3 regions of the Anaerolentibacter hominis genome follow, and region 3 is predicted to be linked to each of the others. Evidence: riboswitches for the same ligand, from Rfam matches in the RefSeq annotation. Region 3 holds a riboswitch; each other region holds the start of a gene.
What was found. Region 3 has a riboswitch for cobalamin ahead of ABCW47_RS07140 (sirohydrochlorin cobaltochelatase). Riboswitches for the same ligand answer to the same signal wherever they lie in the genome.
Positions count from the first base shown of each region.

Region 1: linked by a shared signal. The riboswitch ahead of ABCW47_RS03745 (ABC transporter substrate-binding protein) and the one ahead of ABCW47_RS07140 (sirohydrochlorin cobaltochelatase) in region 3 are both predicted to bind cobalamin.
Region 2: linked by a shared signal. The riboswitch ahead of cobI (precorrin-2 C(20)-methyltransferase) and the one ahead of ABCW47_RS07140 (sirohydrochlorin cobaltochelatase) in region 3 are both predicted to bind cobalamin.

Region 1 is NZ_JAWDIX010000001.1:838,399-845,052, reverse strand. It holds gene rplD (50S ribosomal protein L4) at 1-359, opposite strand, end outside; gene rplC (50S ribosomal protein L3) at 387-1,067, opposite strand; gene rpsJ (30S ribosomal protein S10) at 1,485-1,802, opposite strand; cobalamin riboswitch at 2,435-2,616, shown strand; gene ABCW47_RS03745 (ABC transporter substrate-binding protein) at 2,825-3,913, shown strand; gene ABCW47_RS03740 (FecCD family ABC transporter permease) at 3,925-4,947, shown strand; gene ABCW47_RS03735 (ABC transporter ATP-binding protein) at 4,944-5,726, shown strand; gene ABCW47_RS03730 (nucleotide-binding protein) at 5,728-6,480, shown strand; gene ABCW47_RS03725 (nitrogenase component 1) at 6,477-6,654, shown strand, end outside.
Region 2 is NZ_JAWDIX010000001.1:727,116-733,769, forward strand. It holds gene ABCW47_RS03195 (response regulator) at 1-586, shown strand, start outside; gene ABCW47_RS03200 (Hpt domain-containing protein) at 589-960, shown strand; gene ABCW47_RS03205 (ATP-binding protein) at 1,026-4,358, shown strand; cobalamin riboswitch at 4,424-4,616, shown strand; gene cobI (precorrin-2 C(20)-methyltransferase) at 4,823-5,512, shown strand; gene ABCW47_RS03215 (ABC transporter substrate-binding protein) at 5,536-6,498, shown strand; gene ABCW47_RS03220 (FecCD family ABC transporter permease) at 6,446-6,654, shown strand, end outside.
Region 3 is NZ_JAWDIX010000001.1:1,536,556-1,543,209, reverse strand. It holds gene ABCW47_RS07160 (phenylacetate--CoA ligase family protein) at 1-473, shown strand, start outside; gene ABCW47_RS07155 (ACT domain-containing protein) at 492-914, shown strand; gene ABCW47_RS07150 (Ig-like domain-containing protein) at 955-1,290, shown strand; gene ABCW47_RS07145 (DUF1846 domain-containing protein) at 1,457-2,941, shown strand; cobalamin riboswitch at 2,954-3,144, shown strand; gene ABCW47_RS07140 (sirohydrochlorin cobaltochelatase) at 3,347-4,138, shown strand; gene cbiD (cobalt-precorrin-5B (C(1))-methyltransferase CbiD) at 4,174-5,310, shown strand; gene cobM (precorrin-4 C(11)-methyltransferase) at 5,310-6,068, shown strand; gene ABCW47_RS07125 (cobalt-precorrin 5A hydrolase) at 6,068-6,654, shown strand, end outside.

The DNA.
Region 1 (6,654 bases), 700 kb from region 3:
TCATTTACTCTGGATGTCAAAGCGGAACGGATCGCAGCCGCTTTTTCTTTCTTATTCATCTTAAAGGAATAATCTCTTGGCTTCGGAGCAAATACTACACCGCCGCCTTTCCACTGGGGAGCTCTGGTTGATCCCTGTCTAGCATGACCGGTACCTTTCTGTCTCCAGGGTTTTCTTCCGCCGCCGCTTACTTCGGAACGAGTTTTTGCGCTCTGTGTTCCCTGGCGTTTATTTGCAAGCTGTAAAACAACAGCCATATGAACCAAATGTTCGTTAACGTTTGCAGCAAAGACAGCGTCATTCAACTCGATCGTATCAACTGCTTTGCCTTCCATATTGTAAACAGATACGTTTGCCATTAATATGTTCCTCCTTTCTTAAAAGCACTACATTGCTTTTACAGATTCCTTCAGCATAACGATAGATTTCCTGGGGCCTGGAACCGCGCCCTTTACCAGGATCAAATTGTTTTCTGCATCGATTCTTACAACTTCCAGATTCTGAATCGTTACTTTTACCGCGCCCATATGTCCAGGCATTTTTTTGCCTTTGAACACCTTGCTCGGATCAGAAGCTGCGCCATTGGAACCTGCATGTCTGTGGAATTTGGAACCGTGAGCCATAGGTCCGCGGGACTGTCCGTGACGTTTGATTGCGCCCTGGAATCCTTTACCCTTTGACTTTGCAGTAGCATCTACTTTATCGCCTTCTGCGAAGATGTCTGCTTTGATCTCCTGACCAACTGCATACTCTTCTGCGTTGTCAAACCGGAATTCTTTCAGATGTTTTTTGGAAGCGATGCCTGCCTTATCAAACAGACCTTTCTGCGCTTTCTTTACACCGTGAATGTTTCTGACTGTCTTTTTGCCGGTTACGTCCTTTGTGATGATCTTGTCTTTGGCATCGCCAAAACCAACCTGTACTGCACTGTAACCGTCGTTCTCAGCTGTCTTAACCTGTGTTACGACACAAGGACCAGCCTGCAGCACTGTTACCGGAGTTAAAACTCCATCATCATTGAAGATTTGAGTCATTCCGACTTTTGTTGCTAAAATCGCTTTCTTCATTATGAATCTGCACCTCCTGTTAATCTACAGCGGAGCGTTACCTGGTATGCTTAAGCTTGTGCTCATGTACACCTGCGAAACTATCGTTTCTCGGTGTCCGCGGCTTCGCCGCTTCTACATCCGCAGGCTCATCTCGGAACTATCGTTCCTCGATGGCCGTGACTTCGTCACGCCTGCACTTTTTATGCTCATGTACACCTGCGAAACTATCGTTTCTCGGTGTCCGCGGCTTCGCCGCTTCTTTCGGTGCCAAATACGGCATCTCGAAAGCGAGCTTTCCGATGCCGTATTTGGCACCGAAACATTCGCATAAGGTCTAACGCTCATCCTAGATGGTCTACCCGAGTGCTTGGTCTCTCATCGAGCTCTTGGACTCTATATAATAAACCCTAAGGATTACTTGCTATGTTTTTGTTATTATTTTGTTTTCATCTTAATATCGATGTAAACGCCGGCCGGCATTTCCAGTCTGGATAATGCATCAACCGTTTTCTGACCTGGTGTGATGATATCAATCAGTCTCTTGTGTGTCCGCTGTTCAAACTGCTCTCTGGAATCTTTGTACTTATGCACAGCTCTAAGAATTGTAACAACCTCTTTCTTAGTCGGCAGCGGCACCGGTCCGCTCACCTTAGATCCTGTCTTTTTTACAGTTTCAATGATTTTTGCAGCTGACTGATCAACTAACTGATGATCATACGCCTTCAGTGTAATTCTCATTACTTGACTTGCCATAAAAAAAGTCGCCTCCTTTTCGCACTTTTGCAGTACGACAAGCGGTGACTGTACACGTATCCGTGTGTATCCTGTTTAAACACATACCAGAACTCCATAGATGACACTCAGAATATGAGTGCTACACACGTTTTCTGCCCAAAGGCAGAATATTCAACTAGGTACAGTGACTTGTCGCCAGTTTACATAACTTGACATTCGCTCCACGGAAAACCTGCGCCAAAATACCGCGTATTACCCGAATTTTACGCAGCAACCTCACGCTTCTACGCTATCAATGTCACAACATTTGTTATTATATAGGAAAATTCCGGGATTGGCAAGGATTTCTTTTCAATTTCCTTCCAAAAATTTTTCTCAAAGTTTCACAAACTTTTCATTTCTTTTTTGTGCACTTTGTACAAGCCGATCTTTCCCGGTATTTTGTACTGCTTTTACTTCGACGTTCTCTTCTCTCCCGCTATTTCAAATCTGAGCCGAATTTCTATCAGATCCGGCTGACTCTCTTTTTTATAATAGGAAGAAAGACTGATTTAATTCCGTTATAAACTGCATAAATCCTGCAATTTGTGCTGCACAGTTTATGTTTCTTACAGAAATTGACTTTTTATAGTATACCACTTATAATGAAATCTACCAAATTTTTTGTAAGTGCCCATCCGCAGGGTTGGGATAATAGGGAATCAGGTGGGAATCCTGAACAATCGGGTTGCTGTATTTCGGGTGCCCGCCGCACTATGCCATTGCGAAAGCGAGAAGGCGCGGCCGGCGATACACGATAAGTCAGAAGACCTGCTTACAGAATTAATGGATTTGCTTCCCACAGAAGGCAGCCATTAAAATAAATGCCTGTGTCATCTGGCTTTTTTTGATGCTCGTTTTACATAATGGGAGGTTCATTACCGCGCGGTTTCCTGTCTGCAGTATGCAGGGGAGCCGCCGCGCCATGTGCCTCTTTTTGTATTAACAGGCGCTTTTTGTGTGAAGACTATACTTTTTACTTTTGAAAGGAGTCTTTACAAATGAAACAGAAAAAATTCTATTTTCTTATGCTGGCAGTCATCTTAACCTTGGGTGTGCTTCTGACCGGATGCAGTTCGGATAAAACTGCGGGTGATCAGAACGATGTATCCGGGACTGATATTCCGGCGTCCTCAGATGGGGCTGAATCTAAGGATTCGTCCCAGACAACTCCCCATTCCGATTCAGATGCACCAATTCCCCACAGTGACAAATTCAAAGTAAGCGACGGTAAAGTGACTTTTACAGATGCCGCCGGCTCGGAGGTTTCTCTGACCATAAAACCGCAGCGGGTTGTAACTCTGTCCAACAACTGGCACGATCTATGGTTTGACTGCGGCGGTACAGCGGTTGCCCGTGTAGACGAAGAGCTCTGTGCCCTGCGAAACGAGGACGCTAAATCGGTAAAAGTCATCGGCGGTTCCTCCACCGTCTCCCTGGAGGCCGTTCTCGCAGAAAATCCGGACCTGGTTATTCTCGGATCACCGTCCAAAGATGGACAGGACATGGCTGCAGCCTTAAAGGATGCCGGCGTAGAATATCTTCTTTATGATTATGAAAATTTTGAAGGGTTTCTGGAAACGCTGGAGCTCTACTCCATTTTAACAGATCGCTCCGATCTCTATAAAAAATGGGCGGCCGAAACTATTGCCCAGGTGAACGAAGTCCGCGCAATCTGTGCAAAACAGACGCCGGCTCAGATCGTTATGCTGCTTCCCCATGCTACAAATGGTATCTATGCACTGAAAAACAGTGGTTTTCTGGGCAGCCTTCTGGAAGATCTGAACACGGTCAACGTCGCATTCCAGGATGAACGCGGGGAAGATAAAAATTTTGTAATCAGCATGGAGCAGCTTCTTAAGCTGGACCCGCAGTTTGTCCTGTCACGGGGAGGTTCCGGTGACGGCAGTGCGGAGACCGCCACCGGAATCTATGAGTCAAATCCACTCTGGTTTGCATTGACCGCAGTGAAAGAAGACCGTTATCATCATCTCCCATCCGACTTATTCCTGTACAAGGCTAATGTCAGGTATGGAGAGGCTTATGAGTATCTTGCCAGGATTCTTTATCCCGATGCCTTTGCTAATTAGAGGATGTAAACATGATTAAAAAAGACCCGGAGGGCAAGGCCCTTCTTACCCATAAGCATCGCCTGGCACGAATCGGAATCTGCTGCCTCATACTGATGATCGGTCTTTTTCTCAGCATTGCAATGGGTGCGGTAGAGTATTCACTGCCGGAAATTTTTCATGATTTATTTCGGGAATCAGAAGGAGTTAATCATATCATTCTGGCTAATGTGCGGCTTCCCCGCACATTAGTCGGCGGTCTGGCCGGTATGTGTCTGGGGCTGTCCGGGGCTGTCATGCAGGGCATCACCAGAAATCCAATGGCTTCTCCTTCCATTTTAGGTGTAACAAATGGCGCCGCTCTTGTCACCCTGCTGTTGTTTGTCTATTTTCCCTCTGCCCATTATCTGACGCCGGCAGCGTCCATTCTGGGAGCCTTTGTCACCACCATGCTGGTCTATTTTCTCGCCTGGAAGAATGGGGTTGCGCCGGTCCGCTTTATTTTATCCGGAGTGGCCGTCTCCAGTATACTAAATGCCTTTTACAGTGTGGTTTCTGTTCTTCATCCCGATGCAATCCAGGGAATGATCGGTTTCTCCGTCGGCAGTTTAAATGCCAGAACCTGGAATCATTTTATGCTTATCCTTCCCTATGCGCTGGCGGGTCTTATCCTGGTCATGTGTCTTACCAATCGTCTGAACCTTCTTTCCATGGGGGATGAAGTTGCAACCGGACTGGGCCTGAATGTGGAACGCACCCGGCTTCTTTTTATTGTGATCAGCTCCCTGCTTGCCGGAAGCGCAATCAGCGTTGTAGGTCAGATTGCATTTGTCGGTCTGTGCGTACCCCACATTACCAGAATGCTGGTGGGATCGGATTACCGGTATCTCCTGCCCGCTTCCGCCATCAATGGCGCCTCCCTCATCATCTGCTGCGACTGGCTGGCCAGAATTGTGATCCGGCCTGAGGAAATGAATGTAGGAATTATGATAGCCGCTTTAGGAGCTCCTTTTTTTCTATACCTGCTTCGTCGGAAGGGAGGGTATCAGATGTGATACAGGCAGAACATATTTATTATTCTATTGACGGAACGCCAATTCTTAATGATATCTCATTTTCCGCGGAACAGGGCGAAATTGTGACAATTGTGGGTGCCAATGGCTGCGGAAAAAGTACACTTTTAAAAATACTGGCCCGGCTGCAAAAGCCCGACAGCGGTACCATACAGTTTTTTGGAAAACCACTGTCCGCCTATCCCGGAAAAGAGCTGGCCAAACAGCTGGCTATTCTTCCCCAGCACAAACAGGTTCCTCCTGATATGACGGTAGAGCAGCTAGTACAGTTTGGCAGATACCCTTATACGGGGGTTGGCGGGCAGCTGAAACCGGCTGATTTTGCGGCTGTAGACGAGGCACTTAAGCAGACCGGCATGGATCAGTTCCGGGACCGCTCAGTTTCCACTTTGTCGGGCGGGGAAGGCCAGATGGCATGGATTACCATGGCCATCGCCCAGACTCCCAGGATTTTACTTCTGGATGAACCTACCACATATCTGGATATCTGCTATCAATTGGAAGTTTTACAGATGATACGTCATCTAAACCGCTCTCTTTCTCTGACTATCGTCATGGTTCTGCACGATTTAAACCAGGCTGCCGCTTATTCGGACCGGATCTATGCCATGAAGCCTGGTTCCTGTTACTGTTTCGGCGGTACGGAAGATGTGATGTGTGACGATATGTTCCGGGAAGTATTTTCTGTGGAAATGAGAACTTATAAAGCAGGAGCAAAAATGGTATACATACCGGAAAGGATTGTAAAAGATGAACCATGAAATCCGTAAAATAGCAATCTATGGGAAAGGTGGAATCGGGAAATCCACAACCACCTCCAATATTGCCTGCGCGATGGTTAAGCAGGGACTTCGTGTGATGCAGATTGGCTGTGACCCCAAGTCAGATTCTACTATCTCTCACACCCGCGGTCAGAGGATACCCACCGTACTGGACAGCATCCGGGGCCAGAGCGGAGATTTAAAACTGTCAGATATTGTGATTACCGGTGAAGATGGGGTTCTGTGCGTGGAGTCGGGCGGTCCTACCCCAGGCGTGGGGTGCGCCGGCAGAGGTATCATTGCCGCATTTGAAAAACTGAATGAACTGCACGCCTTCGAGACTTATCAGCCCGATGTGGTTCTCTATGATGTACTGGGTGATGTGGTCTGCGGCGGATTTACCATGCCAATCCGCAACGGCTATGCGAAGGAAGTCTTCGTGGTTACCTCCGGAGAAATGATGTCCCTCTATGCCGCCTCCAACATTGCAGCGGCTCTGCATCATTTTCAGGACAAGGGATACGCCAGATTCGGCGGACTGATCGTAAATGCCAAGGGGTTCCCGGGGGAGGAGGCAAATATCCGGAAAGCCGCAGAGGAACTGGACACTAAAGTATTATGTTCTCTCTCCAGAGATCCTCTGGTACAGCAGGCGGAGAATCAAAATCGCACCGTTGTCAGTGCATTTCCCGAATCCGATCTTGCCCATCAGTATCAATCCCTGGCCAAACTTCTGGGGTGTGAAGTGTTATGAATACAAGCAGCGGCTATAGATTAAAAAAACTCTCAGAAATCCAATCTTACTCCCACATTGTAAGTCCGTCTGCCGCCATACGGCGGGGAATGCACTGTCCGCTCTTTGGCTGCACTCTGCTCATGCAGCAGCTGGAGCACACTGCCGTAATTATAATGGGGACGGAAGAATGTG
Region 2 (6,654 bases), 810 kb from region 3:
TGGAAACGAGGTTACTATAATTATTATGACAGCCTACGACTGGATTGCCATTGAGCACGAGGCCAAACTGGCCGGTGTCAACCTGCTGGTCAGCAAGCCGATGTTTAAATCCTCTCTGGTTTCCGCCTTTTCAAGAGCCCTGGGGGATAAGGAAGAACAGGAGCAGCTGTCTGAAACGAATGATTATGACTTTAGAGGAAAGCGTGTACTGCTGGCCGAAGATAATGCGCTGAATACGGAAGTGGCTGTGATGCTGCTGGAAGATAAAGGGTTTACTGTTGAAACTGCGGAAAACGGTCTTCGGGCTATGGAGCTGTACAGTAAATCAAAACCGGGATATTACGATGTGATTCTTATGGATATCCGTATGCCTATCATGGACGGCCTGGCTGCGGCAAATAACATAAGACATCTGAGCAACCCGGACGCAAAATCCATTCCTATCATCGCAATGACGGCCAATGCGTTTGATGATGATATCGAAAGGAGCAGGGCGGCGGGTATGAACGCTCATCTGGCGAAGCCAATTGAGCCGGAACGGCTGTATCAGACATTATATGATTTTATTTCCTGGAAGGAGGTCTGAACATGAGCAGATTTCAAGAAATATTTCAGCTCTACGGGGCTGATTACGAGAATACGATGAACCGATTTATGGGAAATGAAGAGATGTACCTTCGGATTCTGGATATGCTGTTTAAAGATGATAATCTGGAGAAGCTGGGAACGGCTCTGGAGGAACAGGACTATAAGTCGGCCTTTGAGGCGGCGCATACACTGAAGGGGGTAGTTGGCAATATGGGATTGACCCCGCTCTATGATGCGGTGTGTGCCATAGTAGAACCTCTGCGTGCGGGGATGGAGACTCTGGATTATCGTGCGCTTTATCAGAACATACAGAGCTGTTTTGAGGATGCGGATCAATTCCGGAGCAGGCTGAAGGAGACAAAAACAGCCTGACTTCGAGTTGTTTTATCGTTAAAGGTAAGTTACTGGTACACGGTTCGCAGAAAGGTGGTTACACGATGGGAAACTGGAAAGACACGCGCGGACGCCTTGCAGAGGCAAAAACTCTCTCGAGCCGTCTGATGCATATGCATTATTGTGAGAAAAATCCGGAAGGAGTAGCAGATTATTTTGCTCCGCAGGTTACCTGGATAGGCGCGGGTGAGGAACAATTCCTGGCAGATCATGATGCTATTGAAAAAATGTTCCGTCAGTTCGGGGGTACGATCCCGCGCTGTACGATTCAGAATGAGGAATACGAGGCGATCCAGCCGGTATCGGGGCTGTATGTGGTGTCCGGAAGAATGTGGATTGAAACTGCTCCTGACGTGGAGATGTACCTGAGGGTGCACCAGCGGGTAACATTTGTCTTTCAGGAGACGGCGCAAGGACTTAAATGTGCCCATATTCATTGCTCCAACCCCTACCAGGAGATGGTTGGAGGGGAGTTCTTTCCTGAAAAAATCGGCCGCCAGTCTTACGATTATGTGCAGGAGCGGCTGTTGGCTCTGGAGGCACAGACGGTTCAGCAGAACCGTCAGATGGACGTGGTCATGTCATCGATCGCAGGAGGTTTGAAAATAAGCAGGGACGACGATACCTATTCATTTGCGTTTGTAAGCCGGGAGGCGGCTGCCCTGTTTGGCTATACAGTAGAAGAATTTATGGAGGTTACAGGCGGGACAGCAGTAGGCGCCGTGTATCCTCCTGATCTGGAACATGCTCTTTCAGACTGTGCTGAGGCATTCCGGGACGGAGGAGTCTCTTATTCCACCCGTTACCGGGTGCGCTGCAAGGACGGCAGTCTGAAATGGATCATTGACAGCGGTAAAAAGGCGCAGGATAAAGAAGGACAATGGATGGTCAACAGCCTGTATCTGGATATAACCCAGACAGAGGAAGCCGCGGAGCGGCTGCGGGAACAGACTTCCCTGCTCACCAGCATCTACGATACAGTGCCCTGTGGAATTCTCCGGTTTGTCCGCCACAACGACGGTACTTATGAGCTGATATCTGTCAATCAGGCTGCAATCTCCATTCTGGGCTACAGCAATCTGGAGGAGGGAATGAAGGACTGGCATGACGGGGTCCTGGGAACCGTAGTACCGGAAGACCGGGCTATGCTCAAACAGACGTACAGCCGGCTTGAAAAGATAGGGGACCGGCAGGACCGGCAGTACCGGGTAATGTGGTGGGATGGTTCCCGCCGCTGGCTTGACGGCACGAACATGATTGTTGACCGGACACCGGAGGGGGAGGCGGTTATCCAGCGTACCTTCGTGGATATTACCGAGCGGAAGCGGCTGCAGCAGCAGCTGGAACGAGAACAGGAAATGTATCGGGTGGCAATGGAGGCCAGTTCCGACGTGATGTTTGAATATCTGATTGATTCGGACACCTTTATCAGCTATGAACCCAGGCACGGATCGGGTGTGATCAGGAGAGAACTTGCTGATTACAGCCGGCAGCTGGCCTATGGTCATATCGTTTATCCGGAGGATGTGCCGGCCGTGATTGACAACATCTGCAACGGCCGCGCCGAGATGTTCGAGGTACGGAAGATGATACCCGACGGCCGGGAGGGAGAATATCAGTGGCATCAGGTAAACAGCCGTCTCATTGAGAAGGATGGGAGGCCCTTCCGTGTGGTTGGAACCATCCGGAATATACACAGAATGAAAGAGACCCTGTCGGAGAATAACGAGAGGCTCCATTTAAGCCAGTCAGCCCTTCAGGCCATAAGCGGAGTTTACATGAGCATCTTCTATGTGAACCTGACAAAGGATCAATATTATGCTGTGCGTCTGCCTCAGGCATATGATGTCCTGTCATTTCCGCGTACCGGAAGTTTTACAGGGGATCTGTGCAGCGGGCTGCTGCCAAATGTGCGGGAGGAGGACCGTCTCCGGGTGTCCCGTGTCTGCACAGGAGAATTCCTGATACAAAGTCTGCCGTTAATCAGCGGACATGTGGAGGTGGAGTTTCGTCTGAATGATAAGGGGCGGGCACCCTCTCCCTGGCTGCGTCTGGAGGTTCATCCGGTTTCGGCGGATAATGCGGATATCAAAACGGTTATTCTTACTCTGCGCAATGTCAGTATGGAGAAACAGAAGGAACTGGAACGGCTGGAGGAAGAAAAGGCGGCCAAGCATGCATTGGAAGAAGCATACGAGGGGGCGAGGAGAGCAAACGAAGCAAAATCAGATTTCCTGTCCAGAATGAGCCATGATATCCGCACGCCTATGAATGCTATCCTGGGAATGACTGCCATTGCAGAGCATCAGATGGATAACCGGGAAAGGATGAAGGACTGTCTTTCCAAGATTCGGGTTTCAGGCAATCATCTTCTGGGATTGATTAATGAAGTGCTGGATATGTCTAAAATCGAATCCGGAACGGTGGGACTCTGCGAGGATTCTTTCCTTCTCAGCGAGATGATGGATGATGTGATACAGATTATCCGGCCGGATGCCGACGCCCGGAGTCTGCGGCTTTCGCTACGCTCGGATATTACCGATGACGCGGTACGGGGAGATGTCATGCGGATGCAGCAGATTCTGCTGAATCTGCTGTCTAATGCAGTAAAATATACGGAGCCGGGAGGTTCTATTTCCCTGAGAGCACAGGAGCGGTCATCCGGCAGAAATGCAATCGGCTGCTATGAGTTTATTGTGGAGGACAATGGAATCGGCATGTCGCCTGAATTCCTCACCAAGCTCTTCTCTCCATTTGAGAGGGCGGACGATTCCAGAGTAAGCAGAGTGCAGGGGACGGGCCTTGGTATGGCGATCACCCGCAACCTGGTTCAGATGATGAACGGTACAATTCGGGTAGAGAGCCGGCTTGATGAAGGCACCCGCTTTACGGTAACTGTGTTTCTGAAACTGGAGGAACGGAAAGAAGCCAGAGCGGAGAGCACAAGACAGAGCAGCCGTAAGCCGTTTACGCCCGGAACCCGGGTCCTTATGGCGGAAGATAATGATATAAACCGGGAGATTGCACAAGAGCTGTTAAAGATGATGGGGCTGGAGACAGCCTGTGCGGTTAATGGGAAAGAAGCGGTGGACCTGTTTGCCGCCGATCCGCCGGGAACCTATTCCCTTATCCTGATGGATATACAGATGCCGGTTATGGACGGATATGAAGCAGCGGCAGCAATCCGGAGCATGGGGAAGGAAGGCGGGAGGCGGGATGCCCTGACGATTCCGATTGTAGCTCTGACAGCAAATGACTTTGCTGACGATGCCTACAGAGCCGTGCAGGCCGGGATGAATGAACATGTGTCAAAACCCCTTGATGTGGAACGGCTTACGAGTGTTCTGCATCGCTGGCTGGATCGGAATCAGAACTAGCGGTTCGCTTTCTTGAATTGACTTCAAGGCCCGGACCGTGTAGAATGTAAAATAATGTAGATTTCAGCAGATAAATCGGATAAGGTTCCCCGGAGCAGAAAAACTCCGGGATGAAAAGGGAAGCCAGGTGTAAATCCTGCGCGGTACCGCCGCTGTAATGGCTGAGTCAGGGCAAGATGCCACTGTCTGTTAAGATGGGAAGGCTGCCTGGGACGAAGAGGCCAGAGCCAGAAGACCTGCCTTATTCGCATAGCCCTTCCATTTCACAGGAGGGCAGCTTACGCGGCCAACGGAACTTTGGCAGATGTAATCGGGACAGCACAGGAGCTGTTTTGTTTTCATACCCTTTTCCGTAGGAAAAGGGTTTTCTTTTTTTGGAGAAACACGGTGCAGGGAGTGGACTGCTGCGGAGCGGCATTTATCGGACGGATCATATTGAATGAATAAAAAAGGCGGAAACAGAGATGAAAAAAGGGACTTTTTATGGTATCGGAGTGGGGCCGGGAGATCCGGAACTGCTTACGCTCAAGGCGGTTTTAGTTATGAAAAGATGCAGGGTAATTGCAGCGCCGAAGACGGCGGGAGAAAATATGACGGCGCTGGAGATTGCAAAGGCGTCAGTGGACTTATCGGATAAAGTTATTTTGCCTCTGCCTTTTCTGATGACGTCTGATTTAAAGAAGGCGGAGGAGGGACACCGAAGCGCAGCTGAGGCGGTGCTGGCTTATCTGAGAGAGGGGCAGGATGTAGCCATGCTCACTCTTGGGGATGTATCGGTCTATTCTACCTATGGATATCTGGCGGAATATGTGGAAGCGGAGGGGTATCCGATTGAAATGATTCCGGGTGTCACAAGCTTTTGCGCGGCGGCGGCCGCTCTCAAAATAAGCCTGACCAGGAAGGATAAGCCGGTTCACATTATACCGGTGGGATACGGGAATCCGGAGGAGACACTGCGGCTTGCGGGAACGCATGTGCTGATGAAGGCGGGGAGGAAACTTCCGGAAGTAAGGGAGATGCTTTCGCATATGGGGCTGAATGAACAGGCCGGTATGGTGGTCAACTGCGGTCTTCCCGGCGAAAAGGTATACGGCAGTATAGACGAAGCCGGGGATGAGAACGGATATTTTGCTACGATTATTGTCAGAAAATGATATGTGAAGAGGGAGAAAGAAAAATGAAATGTAATTCCAGAAAATTGCCAGTTATACTCTGCCTGCTCCTGGGGATGATCCTGCTTGGAGGCTGCAGTCCGAAGGAGGAGAGTACCGGGGCAGCTGCGTATACCTTTACCGACAGTTTGGGAAATGAGGTAGTTATAAAAGAAACGCCGGAACGGACCGTGGCTTTGATGGGGAGCTTTGCAGAGACCTGGCTGCTCTCCGGAGGAACACTCGCTGCTGTGACGGACGACGCCTACAGTGAGAGAAACCTGGATCTGCCGGAGGATACCGTACGCCTTGGACGGTTTCAGGAACCCGATCTTGAGGCGGTGCTTGGACTGAATCCGGATTTTGTCTTACTCTCCGCCGATACCGAAGGACATGTAAAGCTGGCCGGGACATTAAAATCAGCGGGTATCCCGGCGGCATATTTTCGGGTGGATACTTTTGACGACTACCTGGCTATGCTGAAGATATGCACAGATATCACCGGAAGAGAGGATCTTTATAAAGAGAACGGTACAAAGATTCAGGCTGAAATAGATGAGGTAATCTCCTCGGTTCAGGGGAAGGAGGCTCCACGGGTACTCTATATGCGCGCCTATTCTACCGGGGTGAAGGCAAAGGGGGAGGACAGCCTTACGGGAGCCATGCTGGACGATCTGGGCGCGGTTAATATTGTAAATGAGAACGGCGCTTCCCTGCTGGAAAATCTGCAGATGGAGTCTATCATAGCGGCTGATCCCGACTTTATTTTAGTCACAACAATGGGATCAGATACGGAGAAAGCGCTGGAAATGGTTCGAACCACGATGGAGGAAAACCCGGCCTGGGGGTCCTTGACTGCTGTAAAGGAAGGGCATTATCTTGTTCTTCCCAAAGAGCTGTTCCACTACAAACCGAACGCGAGATGGGGAGAAAGTTATGAAATGCTTGCAGAAATTCTCTATGGCAAAGAGCCGGATACAAAGCCATAAGGGTGTTGTTTACATACTTTTAACAGTGCTCCTCACACTTGCCGTCCTGTGCAGCTTAAGCTTTGGCTCCACCGATGCAGGACTTGGAGATCTGTTCTCCTTACTGGCTGGCCAGGGGGGAAGGAGCGGGGATATTATCCTGTACGTGAGGCTTCC
Region 3 (6,654 bases):
GAGAGACGGGCGAGCTGGTATTTACAACGGTGACGAAGGAGGCCCTGCCTCTGTTCCGGTACCGGACCAAGGATCTGACCAGCATTACATACGATAAATGCGAGTGCGGAAGAACCCTTGCACGGATTTCCCGCTTTACCGGACGGACCGATGACATGCTGATTATCCGCGGTGTGAATGTGTTCCCGTCCCAGGTAGAAGCTGCTCTTCTGGAAATAGGAGAAACCAGCCCGAACTATCTGCTGACCGTAGACCGTATCAACAATCTGGATACACTGGAAGTGCAGGTTGAGGTGGAGGAGCGGTTCTTCTCCGATGAGATCCGTGAGCTGGAGAACCTGACGAGAAAGATTGCCTCTGTGCTGCAGAGTGCCCTGGGTCTGGCTGTGAAGGTGAAGTTGGTGGAGCCGAAGACGCTGGCCAGAAGCGAAGGCAAGGCAAAACGAGTAATCGACAACCGAAAGCTGGTATAGGAAAGGATAGGGATTCATATGGCAAAACAAGTTTCCGTATTTTTAGAAAACCGAGCAGGACGTCTGGAGAAGGTGACGGAAGTTCTGAAGGAGAATGGGATTAACATCGTTTCCCTCAGTCTGGCCGATTCTTCCGATTACGGCCTGGTGCGTATGATTGTAGATAAGCCGGACGATGCAAAAGCCGTGCTGAAAAACGAGGGCCTCTCTGTCATGCTGACCGATGTAGTCTGTGTGCGGGTGCCTCATAAGATCGGCAGTTTAAGCGATATGCTGAAAGTACTCTCAGGCGATAACATCGAGTATCTGTATGCCCTGGTTACCAATGTGTCGGACGCGGCCATGGTGCTGAAAGTAACCGATATTTCAGAGGCTTCCCGTATGCTCAGCCAGGCCGGCTATCACGTCATGACAGATACCGAGACATATTTGGTGGACTGACTGCATAAAATAATAATGACTGAATTACCAGAGGAGACCGATGCGTTCTGAGAAGAAGTGTTCCCTCGTCATAATTGGACTGTTCCTTGCATTCCTGATCGTCTGCACGGTACAGTCCAAATTTTTTGCGGTCAAGCCTGTCACGCAGGGATATTTCCCCAGGTTAAATACCAACAGCGTCACTCTGCGGGTGGGGGAGACCTTTCGTCTTAAAGTGCTGAAGCTGAACAAAAGGGCCACATTTACCTCCGGTGATTTCAAAGTGGCCAGGGTAAACCGCAGCGGACGGATTAAGGCGGTCAGGAAGGGGCACACGGTCATAACGGTGAAAGTGGGAGGATCAAAATTGTACTGCAGGGTGAAGGTGATTGACTAGGCAAAACTGCGGTCCGACAAATTTCTTGGGAAATCAGCACAGAAACAATTGTAAAAAATATGTTTATTGACTATAATATTTTTGTTATGAATTTTACTGAATTAGAAATGCTTATACTGGGCAGCTGCGGTATAAGAGCATGATATACAATAAGTGAGGGTAGAAGATGAAAGCCTTGGGATTTGACAATGATAAATATCTGGAGACACAGTCCAGGCATATAGCGGAACGGATTGCGCAGTTTGACAACAAGCTTTATCTGGAGATGGGAGGAAAGCTCTTTGACGATTTCCACGCTTCCCGTGTACTGCCCGGCTTCATGCCGGACAGTAAGATGAAGATGCTTTTAAATCTGGCCGATGAGGTGGAAATTGTAATTGTAATCAATGCGTCGGACATTGAAAAAAGCAAGGTGCGCGGAGATATCGGGATAACCTATGATGCCGATGTTCTCCGGCTGATTGATGCATTCCGGGGGATCGGCCTTTATGTAGGGAGTGTGGTGATCACCCAGTATTCCGGGCAGCTGGTGGTGGACAACTTTAAAAAGCGGCTCACCAATCTGGGGGTTAAGGTATTTATGCATTATACAATCGAAGGTTATCCCTCCAACATTTCCCATATCGTAAGCGACGAAGGCTTTGGAAAGAATGAATACGTAGAGACATCGAGGCCCCTGGTGGTGGTGACGGCGCCTGGACCGGGCAGCGGGAAGATGGCGACCTGTCTGTCCCAGCTGTATCATGAATATCACCATGGGGTAAAGGCCGGATATGCCAAGTTTGAGACGTTTCCTATCTGGAATCTGCCTTTAAAACATCCGGTCAACCTTGCTTATGAGGCAGCCACAGCTGATTTGAATGACGTGAATATGATTGACCCCTTTCATCTGGAGGCTTATGGTACGACGGCGATCAATTACAACCGGGATGTGGAAGTTTTCCCGGTTCTGAACGCAATATTTGAGAAGATTGCAGGAAAAAGTCCGTATAAGTCACCTACGGATATGGGGGTTAATATGGTAGGCAATTGTATTATCGACAATGAAGTATGTGAGGAAGCATCCAGACAGGAGATTATCAGAAGATATTATCATACGCTGTGCGATCATCGCCTGGGCAGGCTGGATGAGGAATCTGTCTATAAAGAAGAGCTTCTGATGAACCAGGCCGGAGTGACTACAACGGACAGGGCGGTGGTGGAACCGGCGTTAAAGCGGGCGGAAGCGACCGGCATGCCGGCAGCTGCGCTCCAGCTGGAAAACGGTGAGATAATTACCGGCAAGACTTCATCTCTGCTTGGAGCCAGCGCAGCCGTACTTTTAAATGCGTTAAAGGCACTGGGCGGGATTCAGCACGGTATTCCGCTGATTTCTCCGATTGTTATTGAACCGATTCAGAATCTGAAGCTCAAACATCTGGGCAATCATAACCCGAGACTTCACACAGATGAAATTCTGATTGCACTTTCCATCTGTGCGGCCACCAATCCCACTGCGGAGCTGGCGTTAAAGCAGCTTCCCAAACTGCGGGGCTGCGAGGCACATTCATCGGTTATTCTTTCCCAGGTGGACGAGTCTACCTTCCGCAAACTGGGCATTAATTTAACCTGTGAACCAAAATATCAGACCAAGAAGCTGTATCATAAATAAAGCACAATTATAAACGGTATACAAAATATAGGTTCCCATGCCTTACGGCATGTGTATAAAAGGAAGACGGGTGTGAATCCCGCGCAAGGCCGTTGCTGTATTTAGCTGGTAAAAACCAGATGCCACTGGGGTGACTTCTCCGGGAAGGCGGTTTATTACAATGAGCTATAAGCCAGAATACTTGCCTGTATTTTTCGTTGACTCTGCGGATCACCGGAGTTTAGCGTTATGTATCATTACATAAGGATTGACGGAAGCCGGCGTAAGAGCCGGTGAATTTACAGGCATCCGTCTGTCATTACGTACTGTGAAGCGCCCGGTCCGGCATGGACCGGGCGTTTTGTAATCACAGCGGGGAATCCTACAAGAGGGATTCTTTATTCTGAAACAGAAAGGAAAATCACTGTGCAGGAGAATAAGAAAGCCGTCCTGGTGGTAAGCTTCGGAACCAGCTATCAGGATACCAGAGAAAAATCAATCGGAGCAATTGAAAAAGAGATCGCCGGGGCCTTTGAGGGCTGCGGGTTTTTCCGTGCATACACCAGCCAGATGGTAATTAATAAGTTAAAAAGCAGAGACGGGCTGGAAGTTGATAACGTAACACAGGCGGCAGAAAAAATAGTGAAGGCCGGATATAGTCTGCTGACCGTGCAGCCGACCCATGTGATGAACGGAATCGAGTACGATAAGATGAGAGCGGCGCTGAAACCCTATGAAGGAGCGTTTGTGAGAATTTCTTATGGTAAGCCGCTCCTGACCTCCACGGAGGACTTTAGAAAAGCGGCTAAGAGCCTGATGGAAGAAATCCCGGAGCAGCGGGATGGGAATACCGCTGTGGTATTTATGGGACACGGCACCGGGCATTTTGCCAATGCTGCTTACTGTGAACTGGAATATATGTTCCGGAGCCTGGGATATCAGAATGTTTTTGTGGGAACGGTAGAGAGCTTTCCGGGACTTTCTGATGTGATGTCTCAGGTGAATAATTATGGCGCACGGAAGGTGGTTCTCTATCCATTTATGGTGGCGGCCGGAGATCATGCCAGAAACGATATGGCAGGAGAAGAGGAAGATTCCTGGAAAAATCAGTTGATAAAGGCCGGTTACGAGGTGGATTGCGTGATCAAGGGGCTGGGTGAATATAAGGCAGTCCGGGATCTGTTTGTCGTCCACGCCAAAGCGGCGGAACAGGAATAGAAAATCTAACAGACAGAAATGGAGCGATAGACAGCGTGCAGGAACGATACATCACAAAAAACCACAGGAAGCTGCGGTACGGCTATACGACGGGAAGCTGTGCTGCCGCAGCGGCAAAAGCGGCTGTCCTCCTGCTTCTGAGCGGGGAGAGGGTCCCGTCTGTAACGCTTACGGCGCCGAAGGGGGATATTCTGACTCTGCCTGTACACAGCTGGGAGAGGGGAGAAGGCTATGCGGTTTGTTCTGTGATCAAGGATGCGGGCGATGACGCGGATGTCACAGACGGTATGGCAATCTGTGCAAGGGCTGAAAAAAGCAGGGTTGGGGTCAGTATAGAAGGCGGAGAGGGAATCGGACGGGTAACGAGAAAAGGGCTGGATCAGCCGGTCGGGGCTGCCGCCATCAATTCTGTGCCCAGGCAGATGATACGCAGGGAAACGGAGGCGGCCTGCGAGGAGGCCGGGTATGACGCCGGTATCTCGATTCTTATCTTTGCGCCGGAAGGGAAAAATCGTTCCGGGAAGACCTTTAATCCCCGGCTTGGAATAGAGGGAGGAATCTCAATTCTTGGGACCAGCGGGATCGTTGAGCCAATGAGCGAGAGGGCAATTATAGACACAATCTTGACGGAATTAAGAGTACTGGCAGCCGGACAAGTCAAGTGTGCGGTTCTAACACCGGGCAATTACGGGGAGGAATACCTGCGGATGACGCTGGGGCTGGACCCCGGAACATGGGTCAAGTGCAGCAATTTCATCGGCGAGGCGGTTGACGGAGCCTGCGATACAGGGTTTGAGCAGATACTGCTGGTGGGGCATATTGGCAAGCTGTGCAAATTGGCCTGCGGTATCATGAATACCCATTCCCGTATGGCTGACGGCCGGATGGAGGCTCTTACCTGCGCCGCCCTTCTTGCAGGAGCGGACTGCGGGCTGCTGAAGGAACTATATGCCAGCGTAACGACAGACGAGGCGTTAGCCCGGATAAAAGAAAAGGGGATGCTTCCTTCTGTGATGGAGCAGCTTCTCTCAAAAATCGACTTTCATTTAAGACAGAGAGCCGGGGAGGTGCCTGCGGGAGTGATTCTCTTCTCGAAAGAACACGGAACGCTGGGCATGACGGCAAAGGCAGAGCAAATTCTGAAAGAGATCGGAGAGAGGGAGAGGATATAATGGTTTATTTTGTAGGCGCCGGAAGCGGCGCTCCTGATCTGATTACGGTCAGAGGGCAGAGACTGCTGCGGGAAGCGGATGTGATCATCTATGCGGGCTCTCTGGTGAATCCCGCGCTGTTGGAAGAGGCAAAAGAAAATTGTGAGATTTACAACAGCGCCTATATGAACCTGGAACAGGTGATAAGGGTGATGGAGACGGCGGAAGAGGAAGGGCAAATGACGGTGCGTCTGCACACAGGCGATCCGAGCATATTCGGTGCTGTTCGGGAACAGATAGATGCTCTGAAAGAACGGCGTATTCCCTATGAGGTCTGTCCGGGAGTCAGCAGTTTCTGCGGTGCGGCGGCAGCTCTTCAGGCCGAGTATACACTTCCGGGTGTATCTCAGACTGTTATCATCACCCGTATGGAGGGAAGAACCCCTGTGCCGGATAAGGAGAAGCTTAAGGATCTGGCGAAGCACCGTGCTACCCTGATTTTGTTCCTGAGCGCCGGCCTGACCGGCCAGGTACAAAAAGAACTTCTCTGTGAAGGCGGCTACAGTGAAGATACTCCGGCAGCCCTGGTCTATAAGGCAACCTGGCCCGAAGAGAAGGTAGTCAGGGGCGTGCTGGGGCAGTTAAATCAGCTGGCACAGCAAAATGACATTCGAAAGACTGCCCTGATCGTGGTAGGCGATTGTCTCGGCAATGACTATGAGCTCTCAAAGCTTTATGACGCTTCCTTTTCCACCGGATTCAGAAAGGGAACAGAATAATGAAAATTTCAATACTTTCGTTTACAACTCAGGGCGGCGTCCTCAATAAAAAGCTCTGTGATGCGCTGTCCGGCATGGGCCATCAGACAGAAGGGTTTGCTTATGAAAGTTCTGATTTGGCCGGGCTGACCCCCTTTTCAGATTTAGGAGTTCTGACCTGCAGACTGTTTTCTACCCAGGATGCGCTTATCTTTCTGTCTGCCTGCGGCATCGCGGTACGTGCAGTGGCCCCTTGTATACAGAATAAGTGGGAAGATCCGGCGGTACTGGTTATGGACGATGCCGGGCTTCATGTAATATCGCTCCTAAGCGGCCATACAGGGGGAGCGAATAAACTGGCAAGACTGGTGGGCAGGCTGTGCGGGGCGGTTCCGGTGATTACCACAGCCACCGATGTGAATTATAAATTTGCGGTGGATGTGTGGGCAGCAGAACACGGTCTGGCTGTGACAGATTCTGCCCTTGCAAAGGCCGTCTCTGCGGCTGTCCTTAAGGAGAAGCCTGTGGGATTTTCCTGCGGCTATCCCTGTGAAGGATGTATGCCCGAGGGCTTTTGCACGGGTAAAGCAGAGCTTGGAATCTGTGT